Regions from separate parts of the Rhizobium beringeri genome, predicted to be linked through region 1. Evidence: predicted binding sites of a transcription regulator. Region 1 holds the regulator's gene; each other region holds the start of a gene.
What was found. Region 1 encodes LexA, which represses DNA repair genes until DNA is damaged. Its sites were predicted from a motif close to TGTTCNNNNTGTGTTCNG; they were not measured.

Region 1 (10,514 bases):
GGATATCGATAGGCATGGGTTCCCTCCCCGATTAGAGCAGAATGTCGGTATAGAGCTCGGATGCATCCGGCTCCGGATCGGCCTGGGCGAAATCGGCGCTGTCGGCGACGATGTCGCGGACATCCTTGTCGATCGCCTTCAGATCGTCTTCGGAAGCCCAGCCCTTTTCGACGAGGCGTGCCTTCACCTGTTCGATCGGGTCATGCTCGGAGCGCATCTTCTGCACTTCGTCCTTGGAGCGATACTTCGCCGGGTCGGACATGGAGTGACCGCGATAACGATAGGTCAGCATTTCGAGAATGATCGGGCCCTTGCCGGAACGGCAATGTTCGAGCGCCTCGTCGGCCGCAGCCTTGACGGCGCGGACGTCCATGCCATCGACCTGAATGCCGGGGATGCCAAAGCCGGATCCGCGAAGCGAGTAGTTCGACTGTGCGGTGGCGCGCGCGGTCGACGTACCCATGGCGTAACGGTTGTTCTCGACGATATAGACGATCGGCAGCTTCCAGAGAGCAGCCATGTTGAAGCTCTCGTAGACCTGGCCCTGGTTGGCAGCGCCGTCGCCGAAATAGGCGATGGAGACATTATCGTTGCCGCGGTAGCGGTTTGCGAAGGCAAGACCCGTTCCAAGCGAGACCTGGGCACCGACGATGCCGTGACCGCCATAGAAATGCTTCTCCTTCGAGAACATGTGCATCGAGCCGCCCTTGCCGTGGGAATAGCCGCTGCGACGCCCGGTCAGTTCCGCCATGACGCCGCGCGCTTCCATGCCGGTTGCCAGCATGTGGCCATGGTCGCGATAGGCGGTGATGACCTGGTCGCCTTCCTTCTGCGCCATCTGCATGCCGACGACGACAGCTTCCTGACCGATGTAGAGGTGACAAAAGCCGCCGATGAAGCCCATGCCGTAAAGCTGACCGGCCTTCTCCTCGAAGCGGCGGATCAGCAGCATCTCGCGATAGGCCTTGAGCTCTTCATTGCGATCGAAGTCGGCTACAGGACCTCCATTCGATGCTTTGGCTGCCGGTTTTGCTGCAGTTTTGCGGCTGGAAACGGTCGCGGTCTTTCGCGGCGCCATTCAACCCTCCCTATGGGTTTGTCGTTTCTTGGTCGCGCGTACCATAGGGAAGAAATATGACCGCAGCAATGCCATAATTGCATGGCTCGTATTCGGCGCTAAATTATTGGAAAAGCTATGAAAATTCCAATTAACCTGTTTCCGGTTAATTGGAATAGTGGTTGAATATGACGATCTCGTCCGCGCGCGACATATTGAGCTGATAACGCGCTTTTTCGTCCAACATATCCTTGTCGAGCGAGCCGTCACTGAGGAGCGCGACCTGATTTTCCAGATGTTCGCGCTTCGCCTTCAAGACTGCAAGCTCTTTTTCACGCGCAACACGCTGATGCTCGAACGACTCCGTTGCGCGCAGGCCGTAATCGCCATGAATGCAATGATAACCGAAATAGGAGAGGAAGGCGACCGTCATGGCCGGAATGACGAAGCGACCGATCTTTCTCTTCTTATGATGCTTTGTCCACATACACGCATGCTCTTGAACGCATTACCAATTCGTTCAATCTAACGCGCAGAGATTAACCGTTCGTTGACTCTAAAAACCGCGCAATAAAAAACCCGCGCCGGCAAGGCGCGGGTCAAACCATTGGAAATCAGATCCGATCAGCCGCGAATGATCGAGCGGCCGGCATACTGGGCCTGCGGGCCGAGGCCCTCTTCGATGCGGATCAGCTGGTTGTACTTGGCAAGACGGTCGGAACGCGACAGCGAGCCGGTCTTGATCTGACCGCAGTTGGTGGCGACCGCGAGATCGGCGATGGTCGAATCTTCGGTCTCTCCGGAGCGGTGGGACATGACGGCGGTGTAAGCCGCCTTGTGCGCCGTGTTGACGGCATCGAGCGTTTCCGTCAGCGAGCCGATCTGGTTGACCTTGACGAGGATCGAGTTGGCGACGCCCATGCGGATGCCGTCGCGAAGACGGGCGGAGTTGGTAACGAAGAGATCGTCGCCGACGAGCTGGGTCTTCTTGCCGGCCAGGTCGGTCAGCGTCTTCCAGCCGTCCCAGTCGTCTTCGGCCATGCCGTCCTCGATCGAGATGATCGGATACTTGGCGGCGAGTTCGGCCAGATATTCGGCCATGGCGCCCGATTCCAGCGTGCGGCCTTCACCTTCGAGAACGTATTTGCCGTCCTTGAAGAATTCGGTTGAGGCGCAGTCGAGGCCGAGGTAGATGTCCTCGCCCGGCTTGTAGCCGGCTTTCTCGATCGACTTGACGATGAAGTCGAGGGCTTCCGAAGCGCTCTTCAGACCCGGTGCGAAACCGCCTTCGTCGCCGACATTGGTGTTATGGCCCTGCGCGGCAAGTTCCTTGCGCAGCGTATGGAAGACTTCCGACCCCATGCGCACGGCTTCGGCGATCGAATCGGCGCCGACCGGCAGGATCATGAACTCCTGGAAATCGATCGGATTGTCGGCATGGGCGCCGCCGTTGATGATGTTCATCATCGGTACCGGCAGCAGGCTGGCGGAAGCGCCGCCGACATAACGGTAGAGCGGCAGGCCGGACGCCTGGGCGGCAGCCTTGGCGACGGCGAGCGACACGCCGAGGATGGCGTTGGCGCCGAGGCGCGACTTGTTCGGCGTGCCGTCCAGCTCGATCATGATGTTGTCGATCTGGATCTGGTTCTCGGCGTCGATGCCACCGATCGCGTCGAAGATCTCGGTGTTGGCGGCTTCCACCGCTTTTTCGACACCCTTGCCCAGGTAGCGCTTGCCGCCGTCGCGCAGCTCGACCGCCTCATGCGCACCCGTCGAGGCGCCCGAGGGAACGGCCGCGCGGCCCATGCTGCCATCTTCGAGATAGACATCGACTTCGACGGTGGGGTTGCCACGGCTATCGAGAATCTCGCGGGCAATGATATCGGTGATTGCAGTCATGGGTTCTTCCTGCTCGGTGGGTGATAAGTCGGTTCGAAACCTGTCTTAGTCGAAGGCGTGCAAATTACAATGCTGCAATTTCCAGCCTTCGAACCAGCGTTCGGATCTCGCCTAAAGCGCGTCGCGATCTTTCAGATTCGCTTGCCACGCTTTAGGTCTTTGGCTTTCCGCATGTCGTTGTCGCAAAACCGCTGCACACTTTTTCGCGACATGCCTATAGCACGATCATGTCAGGCTGTTGAACGTCAAGCCTTGGCGACCGCATCGAAGGCAAGCAGCTTTTCAAGCAGCCGCGGCATGTCCTTGAGATAGACCATGTTGGGGCCGTCCGAAGGTGCATTGTCGGGGTCCTGGTGGGTTTCGACGAAGACGCCGGCAATACCGGCAGCCACTGCTGCGCGCGCCAGTGTTTCCACGAATTCCCGCTGACCGCCGGAGGAATCGCCCTGCCCGCCCGGCTGCGCCACGGAATGGGTGGCATCGAAGATAACGGGCGCGCCCATAGCCGCCATGATCGGCAGCGAACGCATGTCGGAAACCAGCGTATTATAACCGAAGGAGGCGCCGCGCTCGCACAGCAGCACGTTCGGATTGCCGCTGGCATTGAGCTTCCTCAGGACGTTCTTCATGTCCCAGGGAGCGAGGAACTGGCCCTTCTTGACATTGACGACGCGGCCGGTCTTGGCGGCGGCGATGAGAAGGTCGGTCTGTCGGCAAAGGAAGGCCGGGATCTGCAGGACGTCGACGACCTTTGCCACCTCGGCGCATTGCTCGGCGGTATGAACGTCGGTCAGGACAGGAAAGCCGAATTCCTTCTTGAGGTCGGCAAAGACCTCCATGCCCTTTTCGATTCCGATGCCGCGTTCAGCCGAGAGCGAGGTGCGGTTCGCCTTGTCGAAGGAGCTCTTGTAGACGAGGCCGATGCCGAGCTTTCCGCAAAGCTCTTTCAGCGTACCGGCAACCATAAAGGCGTGGTCGCGGCTCTCCATCTGGCAGGGACCGGCAATCAGCGACAGGCGGCCGGTATTGGAAAAGGTGACCTGGCCTTGGCCTTCGCCGATCTTGACTTCGGAATTCGTCTCAGTGCTCATCGTGTCTCCTCGAAGGCGAAGAGCGTGCCCTGCCCGGGCGCGGGCTTCACCAGAATGCGATTGTTCTTGCGCGTGTATGTCACCCCGTTAGCAGCCAAATGCGCTTCTGTCACGGCAAGATCAGCGACAATGAAGAGGATTGCCCGGCCACGCAGGCCGCGATCGGCGGATGAGCCTGCGATCTCGAAATAGGCTTCCAGCCCTTCCGGCGTCATCAGGCTGATTTTCACGTTCGACGCCGCGACATTGACGCCGAAACCGGTTTTCTCGACTGCCGCTTGCGCCACGGCAAGGCCGACGAAGGCGGCGAAAGCGGCGGCATCAGGCGCGCAGAGCGCGATCTCGGCAATGCCGGTGACGCCATTGGCATGCGTTTCCAGCGCGCCGCGGTCGGCCGGCAGCGGATTGACGCGCTCGACGCTGAAAAGGAAGAGATCGGGCGCGCGCAAGTCGCCGGCAAAGGCCAGCTTGAAACCGGCAATGCTCTCGGAACCGTCCGGCATCGTCATCGGCCGGGTGAACTGCAGCATCTCGCCGGCGCTCGATCCGTTGCCGACGAAGTTCTGATGATCGATGCTGGCATCCTTACTACCGAAGGCAAGCCCCGAAAGTCCCTCCTCGCCGCAGCGGAAGCGGAAGGCCCGGTTGCGGGCGGTGAAGACATTGCCTAGGCGCGCCGATGCCTCGCTCTCCTCGACACTCGCAATCCCCAGCGGTTCCAGATAGGTCTTGTCAGCAAAAAAGACGCAGGCGTTTTCCGTTCCGAAGCGATGGCGTGCATCGGCGGCAACGGTGAAGCCGAGCTTGCCGAGCCTCTCGCGCGCCAGATCGATATTGACGACGGGCAGCACGACATGATCCAGCGGGTGCGGTTTGGCGGAATGCTCGTTCATGATATCCCTCCTGGAAACGGCAAGAGATGTGCGACGGCGCGCCCCTCAATGCAAGAGATGTGTCCCAATCCGGCGAATGAAAATAAAAATCTCAACGAGTTGGCACCAAGTTTTACGGAAATTTAGCTACTTGCGGAACACATATGGAACATATAGTGTCTGTTCTGGATTTGTTTCAATCACGAGGTCACAACGTCGATGCTCACGCGCAAACAACAGGAGCTTCTCCTTTTCATTCATGAGCGCATGAAGGAATCCGGCGTTCCGCCATCTTTCGACGAAATGAAGGATGCCCTGGACCTCGCCTCCAAGTCCGGGATTCACCGGCTGATTACGGCGCTCGAGGAACGTGGCTTCATTCGCCGCCTACCGAATCGCGCCCGCGCGCTCGAGGTCATCAAGCTTCCGGAAGCCTACAGCCCCAGCATTCAGCCCCGGCGCGGCTTTTCGCCGAGCGTCATCGAGGGCAGCCTTGGCAAGCCGCAGCCGGTCGCTAATCCTGCTCCCGCAAAACCCGTCGCCGACAACGGCAACTCGGTCTCCGTGCCGGTCATGGGCCGTATCGCCGCCGGCGTTCCGATCTCGGCGATCCAGAACAACACCCACGACATCGTCGTTCCTGCCGACATGCTCGGTTCCGGTGAACATTATGCGCTGGAGGTCAAAGGCGATTCGATGATCGACGCCGGCATTTTCGACGGCGACACCGTGATCATTCGCAACGGCAGCACCGCAAGCCCTGGCGACATCGTCGTTGCTCTCGTCGACGACGAGGAAGCGACACTCAAGCGCTTCCGCCGCAAGGGCGCCTCGATCGCACTGGAAGCGGCCAACCCGGCCTACGAGACCCGGATTTTCGGGCCGGATCGCGTCAAGGTTCAGGGCAAGCTCGTCGGCCTCATTCGCCGCTATCACTGACATCAGGCAGTCCGGATTCGGCAAAACTGTTGCTGCGCCAATCATAGGCGCGATGCCGCATCCACGGCCGCGACAATGCATCGAATGCGGTTGCGACCTCCAGGCCGGCGTCGGCGAAGCGCAACTCGACGGAACCGGTCCTGCGCAGCGTTTCGCCGGTGAAGAGCGTCGCCCCTGAGCGGCAGCTGTTGAAGCGCAGTCGGACCGACGTCACGACGATATCGGCCGCATCGCATGCCGGACCGAGATAGGCGGCGTTATCGATGACAGCAACCACATGACCATTGCCAAGCCTTGATGTGCACCAGGCCTTCTTGACGCAGGAAAAGCGGTTTGCTTCACCACCAGCTGCAGCCGCCCGCATCGCCGACCTTGCTTCGTTCTGCTGATCGCGGGAAAGCCTGACGCGGCGGTCTTCTCCCTCCGGCGGGATAGCAGGACCCTCCAGCATCTTCGGCGGGTGATGCGTCGGCAGGACCAGCGCTCTCTGCCACTGGTCGAAGATGAAATCCGGCGGTCTTTCACGGTTGGACGCCATGGCCGCCGCCTCGACGATTGCGACGAGACCACCATCCTCCGAAATCACCAGATCCGGCGGCCGGGGAGCCGGCAGAAGCAGCAGGATGAGCGTCGAGACCACGATGATCGATGTGCCGATATGGCGCAGCCGGGTGCGGAGCAGCGTCAGCAGCAGAAAGCCTGCGACGGCTATCGCGAAATACCAGGCGGGCAAGCGGCCGATGCCGATATCGCCACCCCAGCCGGACACCGTCTTTGCGACAGCGATCACCAGATCGAGGCCGAATCCGACGACCTTCCAAGGCAAAACGTCCAGACCGAAAGGCATGAGCAGCATCGCCAGCAGGCCAGCCGGCATGATGATGAAGGAGATGATCGGCATCGTCGCGAGGTTTGCCGGCAGGCCGTAGGCGGTCAGGCGATGAAAATGCTCGATGGAAAACAGCGCGGTGGAAAAGCCGCCGATCAGCGAGGTCAGAAAGACGCCGCCGAAGAAACCCGCAACCGTAACGATGGGCCGAAACACCGGCAGCTTCAGGAAGGCGTTTTCGCGGACGCGCCGGTCCTTCCACAGCTGATAGCCCGATACCAGCGCCAAGGTCGCGGCAAAGGACATCTGGAAGCTCGGACCCAAGACCTCGGACGGTGAAATGGCGAGGATGACAAGCGCAGAGAGAGCGACATTGCGCAGGCTGATCGACGGCCGGTCGAAGAAGACGGCAATCAACATGATGGCCATCATGATGAATGCGCGTTCGGCCGAGACCGCAAAGCCGGAAATCAGGAAATAGGCGGTGACGGCGATGAGCGCGCCGGCAGCAGCAATCTTCTTGGTCGGATAGGCCTGGGCGACGCCGGGAAAGAGGCTGAGCAGCATCCGGAAACCGACGAAGAAGATGCCGGCAGACAGTGCCATGTTGAGGCCGGAGATGGCGATGATATGAGCCAGACCGGACTGGCGCAGCGCCTCCGTCGTCTCATTCGAGATTGCGCGCCGCTCGTCCGTCACCAGAGCAGCGGCGAAAGCGCCGGTGTCGCCGGGCAGGATCGACCTTATGCGGTCACCGATACCGCTGCGCAGCCGGTAGAGTCCTTCGAGCAGCGCTTCCGTTGTCGATCTGGCCGCCTGCGGACCTGCCTGCAAATCGACCTTTGTCGGCGCACCGTAGAAGAAGCCGTTGGCGCCGATGCCATCGAAATAAGCACCGAAGGAGAAGTCGTTGAGCTCAGGAAGCGCTGGACCTGCCGGCGGCGTCAGCCGTGCCCTGCCGGTGATAATGTCACCGATCTCGAAGGGCACATCCGCGCCGCGGGCGATCGCGGTTATGCGCCCCGGCGGCCGCTTCACCTCCGGTGCCTCAGTGTCGGTGACGGCAAGAATATAGCGCCACCGCCCGCGACCATCGCCTTCGCGCCGCTCGACACGGCCGGTCACCGTCGTCGTCACGGCGGAATCGAGGATCACGGTCGAGGCCCGCCGGCTCTCGAGCTGCGCAGACACCACGCCGCAGGCCACAAGCGCAAGCGCCAGCAGCGTTGCCCGCAATGCCGCCCGGCTGCGGCTGGCGATGAGAACCGCGACGATCAGCACCAATAGGCAGAGCAGCGATGCTACCAGCGGGAAGTCCGATGCCGCTAGAAACCAGAAGGCTGAGCCGGCGCCGAGGAAGACCGGCGAGAACAGCAGCAGACGGCCGTGGTCCGCCTCTTCGCCCAGTATGCGCATGCCGGCACGCAGTGATTGCGAGGCTGCTGCCGGCAACCGGTGGCGCCACGGTGTCGCCGACTGCGTCCTTGCCGGCCGCGTCACCACGACAGGCGAAGAAAAACCGGCGGAGTCGGCAAGGCCGGCGCCTGCTTCCGGCCGCAATTCGACTGTCGTCAACTCCTGCATGTGCCGCCCAAGGTCATCCGCCCAGGCAGGCAGAATGCAACCACCAATCAAATCCGGCAAGAATAATCGATTGAAAAGTGAGGGAAAATTGAAAGAGCCAAAAGAGCAGTCGAATCATCGGCTTCCGATATGCACGCGGCTCATCGCTGCAGTGCCTAAAAGGTGATACTGCAATGCACAAAATGCCATCACGGTAACTTGGCATTAGCCTCGCGATCATATAGCTATCGGTGAGGACGCTTAACCCCTATGGCGCTTTTATGGCGCCACCGCCATTTCGGAGGATCAGCATGACGGATCAAAGCGCTACAATAAAAATCGGTGACAAATCAGTCGACCTTGCCGTTAAAAGCGGCACGATCGGCCCGAGCGTCATCGATATCGGTGCCCTCTACAAGAACACGGCTTCCTTCACCTACGATCCGGGTTTCACGTCGACTGCATCCTGTGAATCGAAAATCACCTACATCGACGGCGACGAAGGTGTCCTGCTGCATCGCGGCTATCCGATCGAGCAGCTCGCCGAACATGGCGACTTCCTCGAGGTCTGCTACCTCTTGCTTTACGGCGAACTGCCGACCACCGTGCAGAAGAAGGATTTCGATTATCGCGTCACGCACCACACCATGGTGCACGAGCAGATGAGCCGCTTCTTTACCGGCTTCCGCCGCGATGCGCATCCTATGGCCGTCATGTGCGGCTGCGTCGGCGCGCTGTCGGCCTTCTACCACGACTCCACAGACATCACCGATCCGCACCAGCGCATGGTCGCCAGCCTGCGCATGATCGCCAAGATGCCGACGCTTGCCGCCATGGCCTACAAGTACCATATCGGCCAGCCCTTCGTTTACCCGAAGAACGACCTCGACTACGCCTCGAACTTCCTGCGCATGTGTTTTGCCGTGCCGTGCGAGGAATATGTGGTCAATCCAGTGCTTGCCCGCGCCATGGACCGCATCTTCATCCTGCATGCCGATCATGAGCAGAACGCCTCGACCTCGACCGTCCGTCTCGCCGGTTCGTCGGGCGCCAACCCGTTCGCCTGCATCGCCGCCGGCATCGCCTGCCTCTGGGGCCCCGCGCATGGCGGCGCCAACGAAGCAGCGCTCAACATGCTGAATGAGATCGGCTCGGTCGACCACATTCCGGAATATATCGCCCGCGCCAAAGACAAGAACGATCCGTTCCGCCTGATGGGCTTCGGTCACCGCGTCTACAAGAACTACGATCCGCGCGCCAAGATCATGCAGAAGACGACGCATGAAGTGCTCGGCGAACTCGGCATCAAGGATGATCCGTTGCTCGAAGTGGCGATGGAGCTGGAGCGCATCGCGCTCACCGACGAATATTTCATCGAAAAGAAGCTCTATCCGAACATCGACTTCTATTCCGGCATCACGCTGAAGGCGCTGGGCTTCCCCACGACCATGTTCACCGTGCTCTTCGCTCTCGCCCGCACCGTCGGCTGGATCGCGCAGTGGAACGAGATGATCGAGGATCCGGAACAGCGCATCGGCCGTCCGCGCCAGCTCTATGTCGGCGAACCGAAGCGCGACTACATTCCGGTTTCGAAGCGCTGATCGCTTCAGAAAGAACCCAAAAGAAAACCCGGTCAGAAACGACCGGGTTTTTTCTTTTTCAGTACGTCGAGAAGGATCTCGGCGGCGTGCTCGCCGGGCGGCTTTTCGGTCTGCATGCTTTGCCAGACGAGATCGTAACCCTCGTTCATCGCCTTCAGTTGGAACGTATCGGCCGACAGCCGCTCCATCCAACGCGCCAGGCTGGCGCCGCGGACCACCTCGTTCAGATATTCCGGCACGACGGCATAATCGGCGATGATATTCGGCAATGCGCCCGTCCATACCTTGATGCGCGGGCTCAGTAGGCGGATGATCCAATCCGTCTTGTAGGCGGACACCGTCGGCACGCCGGCAAGGGCGAGTTCGAGGATCACCGTGCCGGAGGCTGCCATCGCCGCATCCGCTTCGGCAAAGGCTTTCCATTTCTGCGCCGACCCGACCACCACTTCAGGCGGCGTGGCCCAGCCTGCGACGAGACCCTTCACCAACGCTTCGTTGTGCGGCACGGTCGGCAGCAGGAAGCGCATCGGGCCGTTGCGGGCGACGAGTTCTTTGGCCGCATCCTCGAAGAACGGCAGGAGCTTGGCAACTTCGGAGGATCTTGACCCAGGAAGCATCAGGATCGTCTTGCCCGCCGCTCGCCCGGCGCGCAGCCGCCGCGCT
Region 2 (10,514 bases), 1.1 Mb from region 1:
TCGGAGAGCGACAAGCCGTTTTCGACCGCAAGCGCTCCGAAGAGAGCGCCAAAGGGCGCCGATGCCAGCGCAACGGCGGAGCCACCCCGCAAACCTTCAACAAAGTCGGCGCGATTCATACGATCTTGTCCTGTTGGAATTCAGGTTTCCCCTTATGGTCTATGGCTTGCAACGGCAATTGAATTTCCTTGATTGACCAATCGATTTTGCTGAACCATCAAAGTCCCGATCGCATTCGGCAAAGAGGCAATGATGAAGAAGATCGAATTTTCGAAGGAGGCGAAGGCGACGATCGTTGCCAGCATTCGCCGCTATTTCGAGGCTGAGCTTGACCAGCCGATCGGCGTGCTGCCGGCGGAGTTCCTGCTCGATTTCTTCGCGGACGAGATCGGCGCCCATTATTACAATCAGGGCCTTCGCGATGCGCATGCGGCGCTTCTGAGGAAGATGGAGGACCTAGCCGAGGACATCTATCTGCTGGAGCGAGACGACAAGAACAAGGGCACTGCTGCATAGGCTTACGGCGTTCCTTGCGCAATAAAAAGGGCGCGCGGCGCTGCAGCCCATAACGGGACGCGGTGGCATCGCGGCCCGTAATCGCAGAACGCAGAGGCATTCAGCCTTCGCGCTTCATCCGCTCCCGGCGGGCGATTTCGGCCTCCGAGGGCTGCGCCAGTTCGAACGTGCCTGTCTTGACTGCGCCGGCGAGCTCGTAGACGCTCATGATGACGCCTGTCGTCGACACCGTGTTGGCGGTGAGCTTCAGCGCCTCCGGCTTGGCGCCTTGACCGAACAGGCGCTTGCCCGGGCCAAGCACGAGCGGGAAAGTCAGAAGCCGGAACTCGTCGATCAGGTCATGCGCCAATAGGGTCTGCAACAGGCCGCTGCTGCCCTGTGTCAGGAGGGCGGGGCCATCCTGCTGCTTCAACCGGGCGATTTCGGCAGCTGCATCGCCGCGCAGGGCGACGGAATTTGCCCAGGTGAGCGGCTCTGTGGAAGTGGTCGCGACATATTTGGTCACGGCGTTGAAGACTTTGCCGATCGGATCGTCTTTCCCGACGAAGGGCCAGTGCGCGGCGAAGATTTCGTAGGTCTTGCGGCCTAGCAGCAGTTCGAAGGGATCGGTAAAGATCCCGCCCATGAACTCGCCCATTGGCTCGTCCCAATAGTTGACGGTCCAGCCGCCCTGAGTGAAGCCGCCGGTCGGATCCTCCCGCGGCCCGCCCGGCGCCTGCATGACGCCGTCCAAACTCATGAAGGCGGCAGCAACTAACTTTCTCATCTCTCAACTCCCATTGTTGGTGCGTTCAGAGCCAAGGACGGATTGACTTGCACCGATCCGACATTCGATGCGATTTTTCGGGCGTTATCCGAGCTGAACTAGCCGGCCAGGACCTTGGCGCTGTCGATGATCGCGATGCCATGAGCCCGCATTTCCTCGATGGCGGCGGCGACGCCTTCGGGTGTGATGCCGCGGCTTGCATCCTTGATGAAGCGCACGCGGACACCAGGCATCATCTCCAGCGCGTCGAGCGCAGAGAATTTGACGCAATAGTCGGTTGCCAGTCCGCAGACGTCTAGGTCGGTGACACCCTGGTCCTCGAGGAAATCTGAAAGGCCGGTCGAGGCGTCGCGGTCATTGTCGCGGAAGGCCGAATAGCTGTCGATATAGGGATTCTCGCCCTTCTGCTGGATCAGGTCGATCTCTTCGGATTTGAGCTCGGGATGCAGTTCGGCATCAAGCGTACCCTGAATGCAGTGGTCGGGCCACATCATCTGCGGTTTGCCCGACAGTTCCCCCATCTCGAAGGGGGCGGCGCCAGGATGGGCGGAGGCAAAGCTGCCGTGGCCAGGCGGATGCCAGTCCTGCGAGGCGACGATCAAATCGTATTTGCCGCTGTCGATCAGTCTGTTTGCGATGGGAACCACCTTGTCGCCGTCCGGCACCGGCAGATTGCCTCCCGGACAGAAGCCGTTCTGAATATCGACGAGCAGCAGCGCTTTCATCAAGGCCAATCCCTTCGCTTTATTGCAGTGTAAGACGCCAAGCACACTGAATGGATCAACTAGTGGATTTCCAGGCGCGGACGCGCAAGTGTTAATTCTGGCACTAGCGGTAGTAAGTCGTCGAAACAGAATGCTCTAATGCAATCATTGCGATAGCTGGCGGCGGTTCTCGTGTTGAAATGGAACGGAGGGAAGGGACGGCTCGTGCATGATTTCCGGATCGCAGACACGGCCCGCGACGGTGGCAATTACCGGCAAATCGATCTGCCTGCGTAGGACGCTTTCGTGCGGCATCATGGATCGAGGCTCCCCCGGCAGAGCCCGGATCTCGGCCAGCTAGACCGCCGCCACGTCGTCGGCTGCGGAATCACCTGCTGCGGCGGAAGCGCCGTAGGTATTGCGGTAGGCCTGAAGGGCCGTCTGCATATCGCTCAGCACCTTGGTGAGGAGCGGATCGCTATCACCTGAAGTCTTGATGCTGTTCGGATCGGCGGCGAGGAATTCGGACTCGGTCAACTTGCCGTCGCCATTCGTATCCATCGCTGCGAAGACGCCCTTGGAATCGTCGTCGCTCTGATCGCTGCCGTCGCCCTGATCGTCGCTGCTGTCAGTCTTCTGCATGGACAGCATCAGCGACAGGATATCGGCGGTGATCTTCTTGACGATATCGGTGCTGCTGTCGCTGTCGGTCGACGTCGTGCCCGATGTCGAGGACTGCGAGGCGGCGGCCAACTCGTCCGCCGAAATGACACCGTCGCCATTCTTGTCGAGGCTGGAAAGCGGAGACTGGTACTGGGTCACTGTACTGCCGAGAGATGAAACACTAGTCACTTGAACCTCCTTTGAAAAGTTCGTCGTGAAGCCTGCCTTTCATGGGCGGGCAGCCTTGGGCTAAGCTGATTTGCGCAAAGCGTCAAAGCGACGTTTTGACAGGGTAGAAGTGCGATTGACGGCGCGGGGCGACGCACGTTAACCTTTCGGTTACCAAAACTGTTTCATTGGAATTATTGGCTTTTTTTGGCGACCGGTGGATTCCGGCGAGCGGAAGCACATGCCTGCGATAGCAGGGGATCGCGCCGGCGCGGCTTGCGGAAGGGCGATGGGCGATATACCTGCTCTCCGCCGCTGCGGCATTTCGTCCGCCTTCCCGAAGCGCTATGCTAGGTCGATCTTGCTCCCTGCCGCGATTTCTGCCTTTCTTGCCTCAGCAGCAAGCCGGAACCGACGCCATGTCCGAGCCCGATCCAGACGAGAAAATTGATGCGACGTTCCGCAACGGGTCGCTGACGGCGGCCGGTATCATCCTCGGTTTCTCGCTCAATTTCATCAGTGTCTGGGTCTCCAACCCCAATGACTGGAGCCGCATCGATATTCCGCCGATGCTGTTCCTGACCGTGGGCATCGCCGTCCAGGTGAAAGTCTTTGCCGATCTGCTGGCGCGGGACTCCCTGTTTGCCACCAAATATGACCGATCTCGCCGGCTCTTCCTGATCGGATTGGGAATCGTCGCCACTGGAATCGGCATTGCCCTGATCAACGATATTCTCGGGCTCGGAAGGATGCGGATGCTCGGGTGAAGGTTTTCGCGCCGTGTTGATGCGAGGTCACACGCGCTCGACGAACCCGTCCAAGACCCGCTTCTGTCCGGCCCGGTCGAACTCGATCGTCAGCTTGTTGCCTTCGATGCCGGTGATGTTGCCGTTGCCGAATTTCAGGTGGAACACGCGGTCGCCGAGCGTGAACCTCGACGGTTCCGATGAGGTCGATTTCGCCACCAGCTCGCCTTCGATCGTGCGCCCCTTGGGGCCGCTTTCGCCGTAGCCGATACGTTCGACGGCGTGGCCGGAGCGGGTGCCCCAATTGTCGCGTGTGGCATCGGTCTTGTTGGCCTGGGCGCGTTTCCAGCCGGGAGTGGAATAGGAGTTGGCGAAGGGTTCGGCCTTGTCGAAGCGGGACTGGCCGTAGCCGCCGCGGCCGTACCCGCCGTAGCTCTGCTCCATTTCGGCGACCTCGACATGGGTGACTGGCAGTTCGTCGAGGAAACGCGAGGGCAGGGTCGATTGCCAGAGACCATGGATGCGGCGGTTGGAGACGAACCAGATGTGGCAGCGGTGCTTGGCGCGGGTGATGCCGACATAGGCGAGGCGGCGTTCCTCCTCCAAGCCGGCGCGGCCACTCTCATCCAGCGAGCGCTGGTGCGGGAAGAGGCCTTCCTCCCAGCCGGGCAGGAAGACGGTGTCGAATTCCAGGCCCTTGGCCGAATGCAGCGTCATGATCGACACGGCGTCGAGGTTCTCGTTGGTCTCGGCATCCATCACCAGCGAGACGTGTTCGAGGAAGCCGCGCATCGACTCGAAGCTTTCCATCGAGCGGATCAGTTCCTTGAGGTTTTCAAGGCGGCCGGGGGCTTCGGCGCTCTTGTCGTTCTTCCACATGTCGGTATAGCCGGACTCTTCGAGGATCTGCTCGGCAAGTTCGGTATGCGGCGTGTTTTCAAGCAGTTCCTGCCATCGGCGGAAAGATTGAATCACGTCGAAGAGCGCCTTTCGCGCCTTCGGCTTCAGCTCGTCCGTCTCGATGATGTCGGCCGCCGCCGCAAGCATTGGTATATCGCGGGCGCGGGCATAGTCGTGCAGCGCACGTACCGTCGTGTCGCCGAGGCCGCGCTTCGGCGTGTTGATGATGCGTTCGAAGGCGAGGTCGTCGGAGGCTTGAGCGACCAGGCGAAAATAGGCCATGGCATCGCGGATTTCCAGGCGCTCGTAGAAGCGCGGGCCGCCGATGACACGGTAATTGAGGCCGAGGGTGACGAAGCGGTCTTCGAATTCGCGCATCTGGAAGGAAGCGCGCACGAGGATCGCCATGTCGTTCAGCAGATGCTTGCCGCGCTGGAGCTGCTCGATCTCCTCGCCGATGGCGCGGGCTTCCTCCTCCGAATCCCAGGAGGCGTGGACCTGCACCTTGGCGTCGTCGGGATCGGAGCGGTCGGTGAACAGCGTCTTGCCGAGGCGGCCCTCATTATGGGCGATCAGATGGGCAGCGGCGCCGAGAATATGTTCGGTCGAACGGTAGTTGCGCTCAAGCTTGATGACCTTGGCGCCGGGGAAATCCTTTTCGAAGCGCAGGATATTGTCGACCTCCGCGCCGCGCCAGCCATAGATCGACTGATCGTCGTCGCCGACGCAGCAGACGTTCTGCGGTTCGCCCTTGGGGCGTTGGGCGAGAAGCCTGAGCCACATGTACTGGGCGGTGTTGGTATCCTGATACTCGTCGACGAGGATATAGCGGAAGCGGCCGTGATATTCCTTCAAGAGATCCGGGTTCTTGCGGAAGATCGCGATCGGATGCATCAGCAGGTCGCCGAAGTCGCAGGCGTTCAGCGTCGTCAGGCGCGCCTGATAGGCAAAATAGAGATCGCGGCCGCGGCCATTGGCAAAGGCGCGGGCGTCGCCCTCGGGGATATCGGCGGGGCCGAGACCCTTGTTCTTCCAGGTGTCGATCATGCCGGCGAACTGCTTGGCCGGCCAGCGCTTGTCGTCGAGGCCTTCGGCCTGGATCAACTGCTTGATCAGGCGGACGACGTCGTCGGTATCGAGAATGGTGAAATCGGAGCGCAGGCCGACGAGCTCGCCGTGGCGGCGTAGAAGTTTGACGCCGATCGAATGGAAAGTGCCGAGCCAGGGCATGCCTTCGACGGCGCCACCGACGAGCAGCGCGATGCGCTCCTTCATCTCGCGGGCCGCCTTGTTGGTGAAGGTGACGGCGAGGATCTGCGAGGGGAAGGCACGGCCGGTGTTGAGGATATGGGCAATGCGGGTCGTCAGTACACGCGTCTTGCCGGTGCCGGCGCCGGCGAGCACGAGGACGGGGCCCTCCAACGTTTCAACGGCTTCGGTCTGTTCGGGGTTCAGCCCGGCGAGGTAATCCCGCTTGCCGCCGTCACGAGCCGCCATGGCGCGCGCCGCGATGCCGCCACCGGCGACGGGCGCCCTTTCGGCGGGTGCGGCAGGCGGCTGCGGCTTGCGCGCCATCTCGCCCGGCTCTTCGTCGAAGAAGGGCATATCGTCGAAACTATTGCTCATGGCGCGTAATGTAGTGATTCGGGAGGGAAAGACCAGAAAAGATGTTCTGCTTTCATTCCCGAGCCGCCGCTATCCCGGGCGGTAGGTTGCGGGCAGCAATGCCGCCGCAGAGCGCGGCTATGGTCGTCACGCGGGCGAGCGGGGCTAAAATTTCGGAACGCGGCCTGTCGGAACCGGCGCCGGTGGGGCGTCCTTGGGTCATCGGACAGCAGTCCGGATCAACACCGTCAACAAGGAGCCGTTTCATGCCGAAGGTCGTTTCAAATCTCTGGTTCGCCGAGGAAGCACGCGAAGCCGTCGAATTCTATGTGTCTGTTATCCCGGACTCCAGGATTGGCCGCACCACCATTTTGCCGGCGGAAACGCCGAGCGGGCCTCCCGGCAGTGTCGAACTGATCGAGTTCACGCTCGCCGACCAGGCCTTCCTGGCGATGAAGGCCGGCCCGCTCGATAGCTTCAACCATTCCTTCTCGATCGCGATTCTCGTGGAAAGCCAGGCCGAGCTCGATCGGATATGGGAGGCATTCCTCGCCAATGGCGGCACGCCGGAGGCCTGCGGCTGGCTGAAGGACCGCTGGGGTCTCTCCTGGCAGATCGTGCCGCGCATGCTGTCCGAAATGATCGCCGACAGGAACCGCGAGCGGGCCAGGCGCGTAACCGAAGTGATGCTTGGCATGGTCAAGATCGATGTCGCCGCGCTGGAGAAGGCATTCAACGGCTGAGTCGCGCCGGTAGCGCATGATCACGATGACGGGCGCATAGTCGCGATGCGTCCGTTTCCATCATGTCTGGAGCGGATCGGCACACGCTGTCCTGCATCGACTTTGCGCAGATTGGCTGCCAATCGTCGATTTCTCCAGTGCTCGAATCACGGGCGACATTGCACACCTTTTTCATCTTTCTGTCACGTCGCGAAATGTGCTGATACCGCGATGGCCCCCTTCTCAACTACAATAAGGAACAGTTTCGCAGAGTAAAAAAATAACCGGTGCATGCACGTTTTTGTGCATTGCCAGAAACAGCCGGTGAGCGTGGAATATACCTGCGAAACTATTGATTCTTAGGAATGTCGTGTCCATCTCCTTGGTATGACGACCTAGAGCCTGTGGCATTAACCTTGAATGGAGGGCCCATGCTGAGTGAATCCGTATTTGATGCGTTCACCCGCACCTATGATGCGCGTCGCGAAACCGATATGTCGATCGCGGAGTATCTCGACCTTTGCAAAAAGGAACCGCTTGCCTATGCCAATGCGACCGAGCGCCTGCTCGCCGCGATAGGCGAACCGCAGATGGTCGACACCGCCAGGGACACGCGCCTCGGTCGGATATTCATGAACCGGACCATCCGGATCTATCCGGCCTTTGTCGGCTTCCACGGCATGGAAGAGACAATCGAACGCATCGTTTCCTTCTTCCGGCACGCGGCGCAGGGGCTCGAGGAGCGCAAGCAGATCCTCTATCTGCTCGGCCCGGTCGGCGGCGGCAAGTCATCGCTGGCGGAGCGGCTGAAGCTACTGATGGAGCTTCATCCGATCTACGTGCTGAAGGCGGGTGACGAGATCAGCCCCGTTTTCGAAAGTCCGCTCAACCTGTTCGACCCGGACACGATGGGATCGCTCCTGCAGGAGCAATACGGCATTCCCCTGCGACGCCTGAGCGGATTGATGAGCCCGTGGTGCCTGAAGCGGCTCGATGATTTCGGGGGCGATATTTCCCGCTTCCGCGTCGTCAGGGTACAGCCTTCGCGGTTGCGCCAGATCGCCATCGCCAAGACCGAGCCTGGAGACGAGAACAATCAGGATATCTCGTCGCTGGTCGGCAAGGTCGATATTCGCAAGCTGGAGACCTATTCCCAGAACGATCCCGATGCCTACAGCTATTCGGGCGGCCTCAACCGCGCCAATCAGGGCGTGCTCGAGTTCGTCGAGATGTTCAAGGCGCCGATCAAGATGCTGCATCCGCTGCTGACGGCGACGCAGGAGGGGAACTATATCGGCTCCGAGAATATTGGCGCCATACCCTTCTCCGGTATCGTCCTTGCGCATTCGAACGAAGCGGAATGGCAAACCTTCAAGGCCAACAAGAACAACGAGGCCTTCATCGACCGTATTTGCGTGATCAAGGTGCCCTATTGCCTGCGCGTCACGGAGGAACAGAAGATCTACGAAAAGCTGATCGAGGGATCGGAACTGGCCGATGCGCCATGCGCCCCCGCGACGCTCGAAATGCTGGCCCGCTTCTCCGTGCTTTCGCGTCTGCGCAAACATGAGAATTCGACGTACTTCTCGAAGATGCGTACCTATGACGGCGAGAGCCTGAAGGAGACGGATCCGCGCGCCCGCAGTGTCCAGGAATATCGGGATGCCGCCGGCATCGACGAAGGCATGGACGGCATATCGACCCGCTTCGCCTTCAAGGTGCTCGCCTCCACCTTCAATCACGACACCACGGATATCGGCGCCGATCCGGTTCATCTGATGTATGTGCTGGAGCAGTCGATCCGTCGAGAGCAGTTTTCCGACGATGTCGAGAAGCGATATCTGGAGTTCATCAAGGCCGATCTTGCACCACGTTACGCAGAGTTCATTGGCAATGAGATTCAGAAGGCCTATCTTGAGTCCTATGCGGATTACGGACAGAATCTGTTCGACCGCTACGTGGATTATGCCGATGCCTGGATCGAAGACGTGGACTTCAAGGATCCCGATACCGGCCAGCTTCTCGATCGCGAGCTCCTCAACCAGGAACTGACGAAAATCGAAAAGCCGGCGGGAATCGCCAATCCGAAGGATTTCCGCAACGAAATCGTCAAGTTCTGCTTGAGATCGCGGGCAGCCAACGGCGGAAAGAATCCGTCATGGACGAGCTACGAGAAGATCCGGGAAGTCATCGAGAAGCGAATGTTCTCGCAGGTCGAGGATCTTTTGCCGGTCATTTCCTTTGGTTCGAAGAAGGATTCGGAAACAGAAAAGAAACACAGCGAGTTTGTCTCGCGCATGGCTGCGCGGGGCTACACGGAGAGGCAGGTTCGGCGCCTCGTCGAATGGTACATGCGCGTCAAACAGGCAAGTTAATGTGGAGCCAATATGCACATTGTCGACCGTCGGCTAAATCCGCGCGGTAAAAGTCTGGAAAATCGGCAACGGTTTCTTCGGCGCATGAAAGGCGCCGTGCAGCAGGCGGTAAAACGTTCTCTGCAAAACCGGAACATTCGCGATGTGCTCGACGGCGGGGAAATCAGCCTGCCGATCGATGGAATGGCCGAACCGAGCTTGCGAAGGGGCGACGGCGGCATCCGCGATCACATCCTGCCGGGAAACAGGGCCTTCGTCGAAGGCGACATTCTTCCGCGTCCGCCGGGGAGCCGGGGCGGAAAACCCAAGAATGCGGGCGAAGGCGACGGCGAAGACGGCTTCCGTTTTGTGCTGACGCGCGAGGAATTCCTCGATGTGTTCCTGGACGATCTGGAACTGCCCGACCTTGCCAAGCGGCGTCTGGCCGAAACTGAGGAGGAAACTCCCTTCCGTGCCGGCTATTCCGTGTCGGGATCGCCATCCAACATCGCCGTCGGTCGTACGACGAGGCTCGCGATGATGCGCCGTGTCGCGCTTGGCCGCCCGCGTCGCGAAGAGATCGAGGCCCTGCAGCGCCAGATCGAGGAATGCGAGGACGACGAGGCCCGTCTGGCGCTTGAGGCAAAACTCAAATCCCTGACGGAAAAAAGCCGGCGCATTCCCTATATCGATCCGCTTGACGTGCGGTATCGCCGCTTCGAAAACGAGCCGAAGCCTGTGGCGAAGGCGGTGATGTTCTGCTTGATGGACGTCTCCGGTTCCATGTCGGAACACATGAAGGACCTGGCGAAGCGGTTCTACCTGCTGCTCTACCTCTTCCTGTCGAAGCGCTACAAGAAAGTGGAGATCGTCTTCATCCGCCATACCGACAAAGCCGAGGAAGTCGACGAGGAAACCTTCTTCTATGGTCCGGCGACGGGCGGCACGCTGGTCTCCAGCGCCCTTGCGGCAATGCGGGCGATCATCGCGGCGCGTTTCGATCCGGCAGAATGGAATATCTATGGTGCTCAGGCTTCGGACGGCGACAACGCCCATTCCGACGGAAACCTGAGCGGGCAACTGCTGCGCGAGATTTTGCCGCTGTGCCAGTATTTCGCCTATATCGAGGTCGGCGAGGAAGGCGGCGACTCCTCAATATCCCGCTCACCACTTTGGATGCTTTATGACGGGATCCGTTCCGAGCTTCAGCCGCTTTCGATGCGCAAGGTCTGCCGGCGAAACGAAATTTTCCCTGTTTTCCATGATCTCTTCCAGAAACGTGACGCACAGTCGAAGGTGACGCCATGACCACGACGATGAGACCAAGAGAGCGGCTTTTGTTCGAGGGTGCCGACTGGGACTTTTCAACA
Region 3 (8,412 bases), on a different contig from region 1:
ACAAGTCTCTCTATGAGATCATCATCAACTGGCCAACCCAGGTGGTCACCGAGGGCACGGCCGGGTGGCAAACCCACGATCTGCCGGAGCTGTCGTTCGACAAGCTGATGCGTCTCGCGCGGGCTGTCGCCAGCTATTCCAACCAGGCAATCGACGAAACCCGGCCCATCCTCTCGGCCACGCTGCCGGGCGACGAGCGGATCCAGATCGTCATCCCGCCGGCGACGACAAAGGGAACCGTCAGCATCACGATCAGAAAGCCGTCGTCGGTGTCTCTGAGCCTGAACGATCTTGATCAAGGCGGCTTGTTCGCCGAGGTGGCAAGGGAAGAGGCGGACGTCTCTGCAATCGACCGTACGCTCCTGGACCTCCATCGAACCGGGTCATACCAGGCATTTCTTCGAGAGGCTGTCCATGCGCGCAAGAACATCATCATCTCCGGGGCGACAGGATCCGGCAAGACGACGCTTTCGAAGGCGTTGATCCGCCATATTCCTTCCAGCGAACGCATCATCTCCATCGAAGACACGCCCGAGCTCGTCATCCCGCAGCCGAACCATGTCCGCCTCTTCTACTCCAAAGGCGACCAGGGACTGGCAAAGGTCGGGGCGAAGGATCTGCTCGAATCCTGTCTGCGCATGCGACCCGATCGCATTCTTCTGCAGGAGCTGCGCGACGGCACAGCGTTCTACTACATTCGCAATGTGAACTCAGGTCATCCGGGTTCGATCACCACCGTGCATGCCGACTCGGCCAGGCTTGCCTTCGAACAACTGACACTGCTGGTGAAGGAATCCGAAGGCGGGCGGGACCTGGAGCGAAACGACATACGCGAGATGCTGAAGATAGCGATCGACGTCATCGTCCAATGCAAACGCATCGATGGTCGGTTTCGGGTGACCGAAATCTATTATCGGGCCGCCGCGTAGAGGGCGTTAGCCAGCTCGGTATGGCTTCAGCGACGGTGAGCGACGACAAATCCGGCGCACAGGCAATCCGGTAGATCTCCTCGCGATAGACGCGTGACTTTAACTTTCCGTCGCCGTTCCAGATCTATGGTCTAACTGCCGAGATGCGCAAAGATCGAGCGGTTGAAGTAGCGCTCTATATGGTCGCGGCCGACGAAGCGGCCGGAGGATTATGAGGTGTTGGCATTTGTCACCTTCGCACTACAGATTGGACGGATATGTATCGCGAAGCTTACAATTGTTCCAGAGGGAGACGTTCCGCGGCCTAGTCGAATTGTATCGTCGTGCCACTATTGTGGCATTGAATCCGACGGTTTAGTTTGCAGCGACAACGCCTCAACTAGAGTAAGTCGGTGCGTGATCGGCAGCACAACCTAATCGATGGTGCGGCACGGCTTCCATGCAATCCCAGCGGCTACCAGAGCGAGCGGTCCGGCGGCACCGACCGCGTTTAACATCGGGCCGCTACGGGAACTAGGACCGTCGATGTTGCTCGCAGCGATCAGCACGCAGGCTAAAAGCCCAAGTCCTTTGCGCCAAAACTTATGCGGACGTGGTTGGTTGAGTTGCAGGTCTGACATGGTCTCGTCCTTCCGCCGCTGCGCGATCAAACTGTTGCGGGCGCAAAAGTTCTGCCTTCGGCTCCGAACAAAGTTGTTATTGCAAGGCCGCCGCTCATTCCAAATCGAGCGACTGCTTCAGTTCGTCGATCCTCTTGGACGCTTCCGCCTTGGTCAGATCCTCGGCATAGGCATCGGGCTTGTGCGCCTGTTCGGACAAGGTTTTCAGATAGGACCGCTGCGCGCCGGTCATCGGTTCGTCGCCGCTCACCCAATCGTCAGGGTCCTTCTGTGTGTTGGACGATGTCTTGGTTTTCGGATTGTCACTCATAGCGGGCTCCTGACTGCGTTCTCTAAACGTTCCAAGCGATGCCTCGGTTCCAGCCCGTATGTCGATCGTCGCGTTGGTCTCTGTCGTCGGCCCTTCGTTCGGACGTAAATGCCGCACACCGTGGAGCGGAGGAGGGAAGTCTGCTCAATGCAATAGTCGCTCGGTCAATGCGGAAAACGGTGCCCGATCGATTTGCCCGAGAAAGCAGCGCTGACCCGACACCCGTCGGCTGAGATGCGCCAAGCCTCTAGGAATGAAGATCTTCCCGCCGTTCGGATGTCGCGCCGAATTCTGAAATGGCAAACGAGATGATGCTGCGCAGGCGCGGCGTCATGCGGCGGTCGCGGTGATAGATAAGTGACATCGGCCGTTCACGGAGATGCCAGTCTGGAAAGAGTTGAACGAGCAGGCCTGCCTCGACATCCGAACGCAGCAGAATAGATGGCTGCATGATTACTCCGAGGCCAGCGCGTGCAGCCATGCGGACGGCCTGACCGCTGTTGACGGTGATCGACATTTGCGGAACGACTTCGACCCTATCGTCACCTTTCGCCAGCTTCCATGGCGACCGTGCCGCCGGGGCCACTGGTTGCTTTCAGACGACGCCAGTTTCGTTACCGGGCAGGAGATAACCGTTGACGGTGGTTTCACAATAGGCGGCATACGGCTCTAGTCCGGGCAATCTCTCCATCAGGGAAATGACCGCAACACCTCGCAAAGCCGGCTCGTAGGCCGAGCTTTGCGGGGTCCTCGGCGTAGGTCCGCTCGGGCCGATGGAAGCCATTGTTAAAGCTTGCTGATCAAGCCGCGTTTCTTCCACCTGTCACGATCCGGGTCATCCTGGGGGCTAACGACTGCAGCGATTGAGTAGCCCGGCCCGTTGCGCCCGCTCCTAGTGGCTGTCGTGTTTGAGCTTTTCGAGATGCTCGGAGCAAACGGCTCTGACCAATTCAAGCAGCACGGTCGTCCGCTCGCCGAGCCAGGTGAGAGCCTCCTCGCTAATCTCATAATGCTTTGAATAGCGTGCCTTCACATATGCTTCGTTCAACGTGTTGAACCAGGCCCGTTCCCGGTGCTGATCACGCGGAAACGCCTCGGCCAGCCGGCGGTCCTGCTCCTCGGCGAGCGAGCGAAGGAACTTGATGTTGTGCGATGGTGGGCCGTAATTGGTGAGTGTGAGCAGAATGCAGGAATAAGCTTGCTCGAGGGATTGATGCATCAAGAATGCCGCCTCGTTTATCATGCTGCTCTGCTTCGCAGATTTTGCAAGGGCATTCAGATTTTGTGCTGTCGTATATCTATGCCTAAAGTGATCCGTCGCTAACCTCAACCGATCCTCAAGGGTGAGTGGTTCGGGCTCGGCCAGCGGCTCATCGTCCAGTTCGTAAAGAACAATACCTTCCTTGCGGATGTCGGAGAAGAAATACTGCCCTTCCTTGAGGTAGGTGTTCACCTCACGTCTGGAGTGTACGATGAAGCTCACCGGCGTCTCGATCGACGCTTCGTGGATCAGCCGGTCGGCGGCCTTGTACCAATATTCGGCGAACTCGCAGAGCTTGCGATTGTTAACGATGATCAAGAGATCGAAATCCGAGCGATAGCCCTTCATGGTGAATGGCTCATCGACCCACCCGCCCTTGGCGTAGGAGCCGAACAGGATGATCTTCAGGATCCTGCCGCGCTTCTTGAAATCGGCGGTGCCCTCTTTCAACGCGTCCTCGAATTCCTCGTGCAGGATTTCGAGAACCCGGCCGAGTTCTCGCTGCTTGCGAAGCGGCATATGTTCAAGCGACGATTTCATAAGCAATCGATAGGCGAAAGATTTTAAATCGTCTACTCGCAGTTTTGAGAGGGAATCTACAGGAAAGTAATCCACATCTGAGGTAGCGTCCTTTCGAGGATCGCGTTGATCGAAGATGACCTTGAATGCCGATCCCTGGGCACGTCGACGCAAACGCCCGTCACCCGAGGTGACCCTGGCGGACGGCGGCGTCGCTGTCGCTTTACCTCCCGATTTCAATTTCGTCGCTCGTGAGCGCAAGCAGCCTCCCATTGCAAGTGCAGGAAGCGCCCACATTTATTTGCGCCCGATTTGGGACCGAGTTATATCTTGCAACGACAGGCTGGTGAGCGGCAGGACGGGAATGACTGTGGACTTCAGCGAGCTTCTGGACGCGTTCGAATTCGTGAGCTCCGTCGGAATCGGAGAAAACACGGCTTTTCTGTGCAAGGAGACAGGCAAGATCTACTGGCATTCGGACTGGGCGGACGATGTTGAAGAAATACCTGACATCGAGGACAGCGAAGAATACATCCGCATTCCGGAGAAGAAAGAACTCGATCTTGGCAAGCCGTTGGTGCTGAAGTTCGCTCGCCACCACTTGCCCGACGATAGCGATAAAGTTCTGGAGATCTTCAGTCGGGAGGGTGCCTATGCCCGCTTCAAGGACCTGTTGGAGCACAGGCACGCCATCGATCGGTGGTACGCATTCGAGAGGAAGGCCACGGAAGACGCTTTGAGGACCTGGTGCGACGATAACGACATCGAAGTCAGTGGTTGACGTTTGCTCAGGATCTGACTGGCCCCTAGGGAATAGTAGCCTGAGCTGTTTCCCGCACAGTTTTCTGCGTCACGTGGCCTGAATCGAGCGTCGTGTGACGCGGAAATGTCTACTGGTCTTTAAGTCACCTATCGACGCTGAGCAAATACAAATTGCTGAATTTACCAGTATAACCATCGATAACCAGTACTTATCGATGGTTAGCTCGGCAACTATTGATCATACGATGTGAGGAACCGGAATATCCATATAGAGTTTCTTTAGCGAATCATTTACCATAAAATCAATGGTTTACGATCTCGCGAAAATCAGCATGACAGCCCTGATGCGGCGTAAGCGGGGCTGATTTGGTGGCGATGCCGAGACAATCAGCATGTCTGACGCAAAGCTGGGTGCTCGAAGGCCGAGAGCGTTCAGGCGCGTGCTGCAACCATCGAGGCGAGGGGTGGCATAAGATGATCTTCGTCACCGATCCCCAGCCGATCGCCAAGATAGTGCCAGAACGACAGGCCGAGCTTTTGGCAGGTCTTCATCAGGCCGAGCATGCTGTCACGCGCCTGCCGACCGTTGCGACTGACCGTGCCGCCGGAGATTTTTCGCTTGATGACAAGTCCGCGCAGATCTCTTTCCGATGCATTGGTATGGAGCGGGGTTTCAGGCCGCTCCAGAACCCGCAGCAGTTCGTCCTTGCGGCGACCCAGTCGAAACAGCAGTTTGTCGAGGTCGCCATAGCCGGTGCGGATGGAAAAAATCCGATCGAACCGGGCCTGAATGCCCCGGGCTGCACGCGGATCAGGTCTTCGCTGATAGGCTTTCAGGGCCCTGTAAAAGCGCCAGATGAGATCCCGCAGGGTTTCGACATGCCGTACTTGGCCGGGTGTCGCCGGCATCAGTTTGTGCAGCAAACGCTCTGCGTGGACCCAGCACAGCGCATGGGTGCCGACGCGGAATTGTCCGGCATCGTCGGACACGATCATCGCATTGCCGACCAGACCATGATGGCGGATGGCGCCCCAGATGCCGGCCTCGGCAAACGGGCGGATTATTTCTTTGTCGAAGATGTCGATACCATTGGCGGCCAGATACTCGAGAAACGGAACCTGATTGGCAAACCGCCGCGGTTCACATGTCTTCAAATGCGCCAGAAGGGCGGGATCCACCTGACGGTTTTCCAGAAAGGTGAAGGCCGCATCGTTGAGAACATAGTCCTGATAGTTGCCGCGCAGCAGGGCCAGAAAGTTCAGCCGCGACTTCGACGGCGTCGTGCGGAAGGCGGTGAAATGTTCGCCGCCGATCTGTGTCGTATGGAAATTGCGATTGGCATGGCGGGCGCCTGTGTCGTCGACCGTGACAAAGGGAGCCGAGACCAGGCCGGCATGCAGCACGGCGGCATCCTCGGCATGAAAGCCATCCAGCCGCTCTGTCAAAAACCGGATGACCTGGCGTTTGGAAATCTCGACACCGACATCGTTCAGCAAGGTCGTCAATCGCTGCGTCGTGACCTGTCCATGGCTATGAAGCATCAGGCAGAAGCGACGCAGACTGGCGCCGTAGCCGCCCTTTATCCCTGCTGGCAGCGGCGCAATGATCGTGCGTCCTTCCGGTGTCAGCCAGCATTCGCGGCGATAGCGCACCACTTCGGCCCGCACGACCAGATCCCGGACCACGCAATCCTTGTAGCCTTTAAACCGCGATCCAGGTGGGGCTCTGGCAGGCAGCACCTCTTCGCGCGTGGCGCTCCCCGTGTCGCCCTTCGGCCCGCGACGCCGCGCAGGCTTTCGGCTGCCGGCAACCGCCTTGTCGCTGGTTGCCTGGTCCATGCCCGATGGACTGAACGGTGGGCGTGGCGGCAGGTTTTTAAGCCGCGCAATCTCATCGCGCAGAAGCTGGTTGTCGACCTTCAGCCGCGTGTTCTCGATCCTCAGCTGATCGTTTTCTTCTCGAAGCTTTCGGTTGTCAGCCTCGAGCGCCTCAATCCGGATTTCTGCCCGATCGGCCCGCGCCACAAGTCCCGTCACCAATTCCCGCAGCGCCTTCAGCGACAGCGTGTCAGCATGCTCGACCATGGGGAGGCGGCGCTTCGTCATAAAGGAAGTGAATCATGATTCACAAAAAATCGGAATCCCCCGTGCCTCCAGATCTGCTCCAGTTACTGATGCGGCCGGCATTTGACGCCGGTATCGCGCTGACGCGTCTGGACGAGCGCGTCGCTCGCTCACCGGTCGGCCAGGGATGGATCGAACGATCCCATTTCTCTGATGCCTGCGCCTCGCTGTGGATCGACGGTGAACTCGTCCATCTCGAAGACCTCGTCCTCCACGACGCCACGAAGGATATTCGCACGCCCACCCATGAGCTGACAATCGCCCGCGACGTCCTGCGCATCCGCAGGCGTATTGCCACACAGCTACCCGGTTGGGCACTGTCACTCGATGGCATTCGGACGCTGCGAAAGACCGCGGAGATCACGTCGACCGACACGGGGGAGGGGGCGGCCGCCGAGGCCATTCGGCGCGCGGTCGGAAGCGACCCAGAAGGGGAGGGCGACGACGTCGACGACATCGATACTCTCCCCGGTGTCGACTATGCCGCCATCGATGCGGTGCTCGCCCGATCGGAGGCTGCGATCGAAAACGTAACACGACCTGGCCGTGCCGGCGCGGCGGAAAAAGATCCGCTGGTTTATGATCTCGACTGGGACGAAGACGCGCGGCTGGATGAATGGCGTACCGTCTTGCGGCAGGTCCAGGATTTTCCGGCGGTGCTGCAGGCGGTGGTCTCCCTCGATGCCTGGAACGAATTGTCTGTCCTTCAGCACGCCCCCTGGCTCGGCCGGCTGCTTTGCGCGTCGATCCTGCGGCAGGCCGGCATCACCACCGGCGCCAATCTGGCCGCCATCAATCTCGGCCTCAAAACCATTCCCGTCGATCGGCGCCGGAATCGTGATCGGGAGACCCGGCTGCTCGCCATCGCCCACGGATTTTTGGCGGCCGCCGAGATCGGCATGAAAGAGCATGACCGGCTGGCACTGGCCCGGCAAATGATGGAGCGTAAATTGTCGGGAAGACGAACGTCTTCGAAACTGCCGGAGCTGGTCGAGCTGGTGATGGCAAAGCCGTTGGTGTCGGCCGGGATGGTGGCCAAGACGCTGGATGTGACGCCGCAGGCGGCGCGGCGGATTGTCGGCGAGCTTGGGCTCAGGGAGATGACGGGCAGGGGGAGGTTTCGCGCGTGGGGGATAATCTAGCCTTGACCGTTTCTGGAACGACCAGATCCTCTATCGCCTGTAATTCGCTAAGTACGCGCAATCGCTTTAACATTAGAGTGTTCTAGCTGGCGCGAAAGTGCGTAGCGAGGCATGAAAAGGCAGGGGGTGGCACATGTTTACGCGCCACCTGCGCGCCAGTATGTTGATTTCCACTGAGAGCTGACCCGGCGTTTCCACCGAGAAGTGACCCGCCTTTAGGTATCGTTTGTGTTGGTCGTGGTGGTCAAGTTCCTTCGTTTCTCCTTCGTTGTTTTGGGCTCATGCGCCGAGCTGTTCTTGAAGCGGAAGCTGTCGTTTCCGGTTTCCAGGATGTGGCAGTGGTGGGTAAGCCGGTCGAGCAGCGCGGTCGTCATCTTGGCGTCGCCGAACACGCTGGCCCATTCACTGAAGCTCAGGTTGGTGGTGATGATGACGCTGGTGCGCTCGTAGAGTTTGCTCAGCAGATGGAAGAGCAATGCACCGCCTGAGGCGCTGAACGGCAGGTATCCCAGCTCGTCGAGAATGACGAGATCGGAATGGACGAGTCGATTAGCGATCTGCCCAGACCGACCCTGCGCCTTCTCTTGCTCGAGAGCGTTGACCAGTTCGACCGTTGAGAAGAACCGGACCCGTTTATGGTGATGCTCGATGGCCTGGACACCGATCGCGGTGGCAATGTGTGTCTTGCCCGTGCCGGGACCGCCGACCAGAACGATGTTGTTGGCGTCGTCGAGGAAGTCGCAGC

Region 2: the regulator LexA is predicted to act here: its motif matches at 6,132-6,149, upstream of ELH03_RS14095 (ATP-dependent helicase).
Region 3: the regulator LexA is predicted to act here: its motif matches at 1,876-1,893, upstream of ELH03_RS23695 (DUF3072 domain-containing protein).

The regions. Positions count from the first base shown of each region.
Region 1 is NZ_SILG01000001.1:1,696,681-1,707,194, reverse strand. It holds gene ELH03_RS08750 (pyruvate dehydrogenase complex E1 component subunit beta) at 1-16, opposite strand, end outside; gene pdhA (pyruvate dehydrogenase (acetyl-transferring) E1 component subunit alpha) at 32-1,078, opposite strand; gene ELH03_RS08740 (FtsB family cell division protein) at 1,224-1,544, opposite strand; gene eno (phosphopyruvate hydratase) at 1,682-2,956, opposite strand; gene kdsA (3-deoxy-8-phosphooctulonate synthase) at 3,202-4,047, opposite strand; gene ELH03_RS08725 (VOC family protein) at 4,044-4,940, opposite strand; gene lexA (transcriptional repressor LexA) at 5,139-5,858, shown strand; gene ELH03_RS08715 (ComEC/Rec2 family competence protein) at 5,839-8,271, opposite strand; gene gltA (citrate synthase) at 8,562-9,851, shown strand; gene lpxB (lipid-A-disaccharide synthase) at 9,884-10,514, opposite strand, start outside.
Region 2 is NZ_SILG01000001.1:2,772,695-2,783,208, reverse strand. It holds gene ELH03_RS14125 (AzlC family ABC transporter permease) at 1-119, opposite strand, end outside; gene ELH03_RS14120 (DUF2164 domain-containing protein) at 253-516, shown strand; gene ELH03_RS14115 (dihydrofolate reductase family protein) at 617-1,282, opposite strand; gene pncA (bifunctional nicotinamidase/pyrazinamidase) at 1,381-2,007, opposite strand; gene ELH03_RS14105 (EF-hand domain-containing protein) at 2,344-2,838, opposite strand; gene ELH03_RS14100 (hypothetical protein) at 3,237-3,584, shown strand; gene ELH03_RS14095 (ATP-dependent helicase) at 3,612-6,089, opposite strand; gene ELH03_RS14090 (VOC family protein) at 6,335-6,811, shown strand; gene ELH03_RS14085 (PrkA family serine protein kinase) at 7,222-9,165, shown strand; gene ELH03_RS14080 (YeaH/YhbH family protein) at 9,178-10,452, shown strand; gene ELH03_RS14075 (SpoVR family protein) at 10,449-10,514, shown strand, end outside.
Region 3 is NZ_SILG01000002.1:1,209-9,620, reverse strand. It holds gene virB11 (P-type DNA transfer ATPase VirB11) at 1-929, shown strand, start outside; gene ELH03_RS23695 (DUF3072 domain-containing protein) at 1,644-1,859, opposite strand; gene ELH03_RS23690 (LysR substrate-binding domain-containing protein) at 2,107-2,376, opposite strand; partial or broken gene ELH03_RS38015 (SDR family oxidoreductase) at 2,446-2,532, shown strand; gene ELH03_RS23680 (nucleotidyltransferase and HEPN domain-containing protein) at 2,752-3,660, opposite strand; gene ELH03_RS23675 (UPF0158 family protein) at 4,004-4,420, shown strand; gene ELH03_RS23670 (IS66 family transposase) at 4,834-6,507, opposite strand; gene ELH03_RS23665 (RHE_PE00001 family protein) at 6,522-7,667, shown strand; gene istB (IS21-like element helper ATPase IstB) at 7,883-8,412, opposite strand, start outside.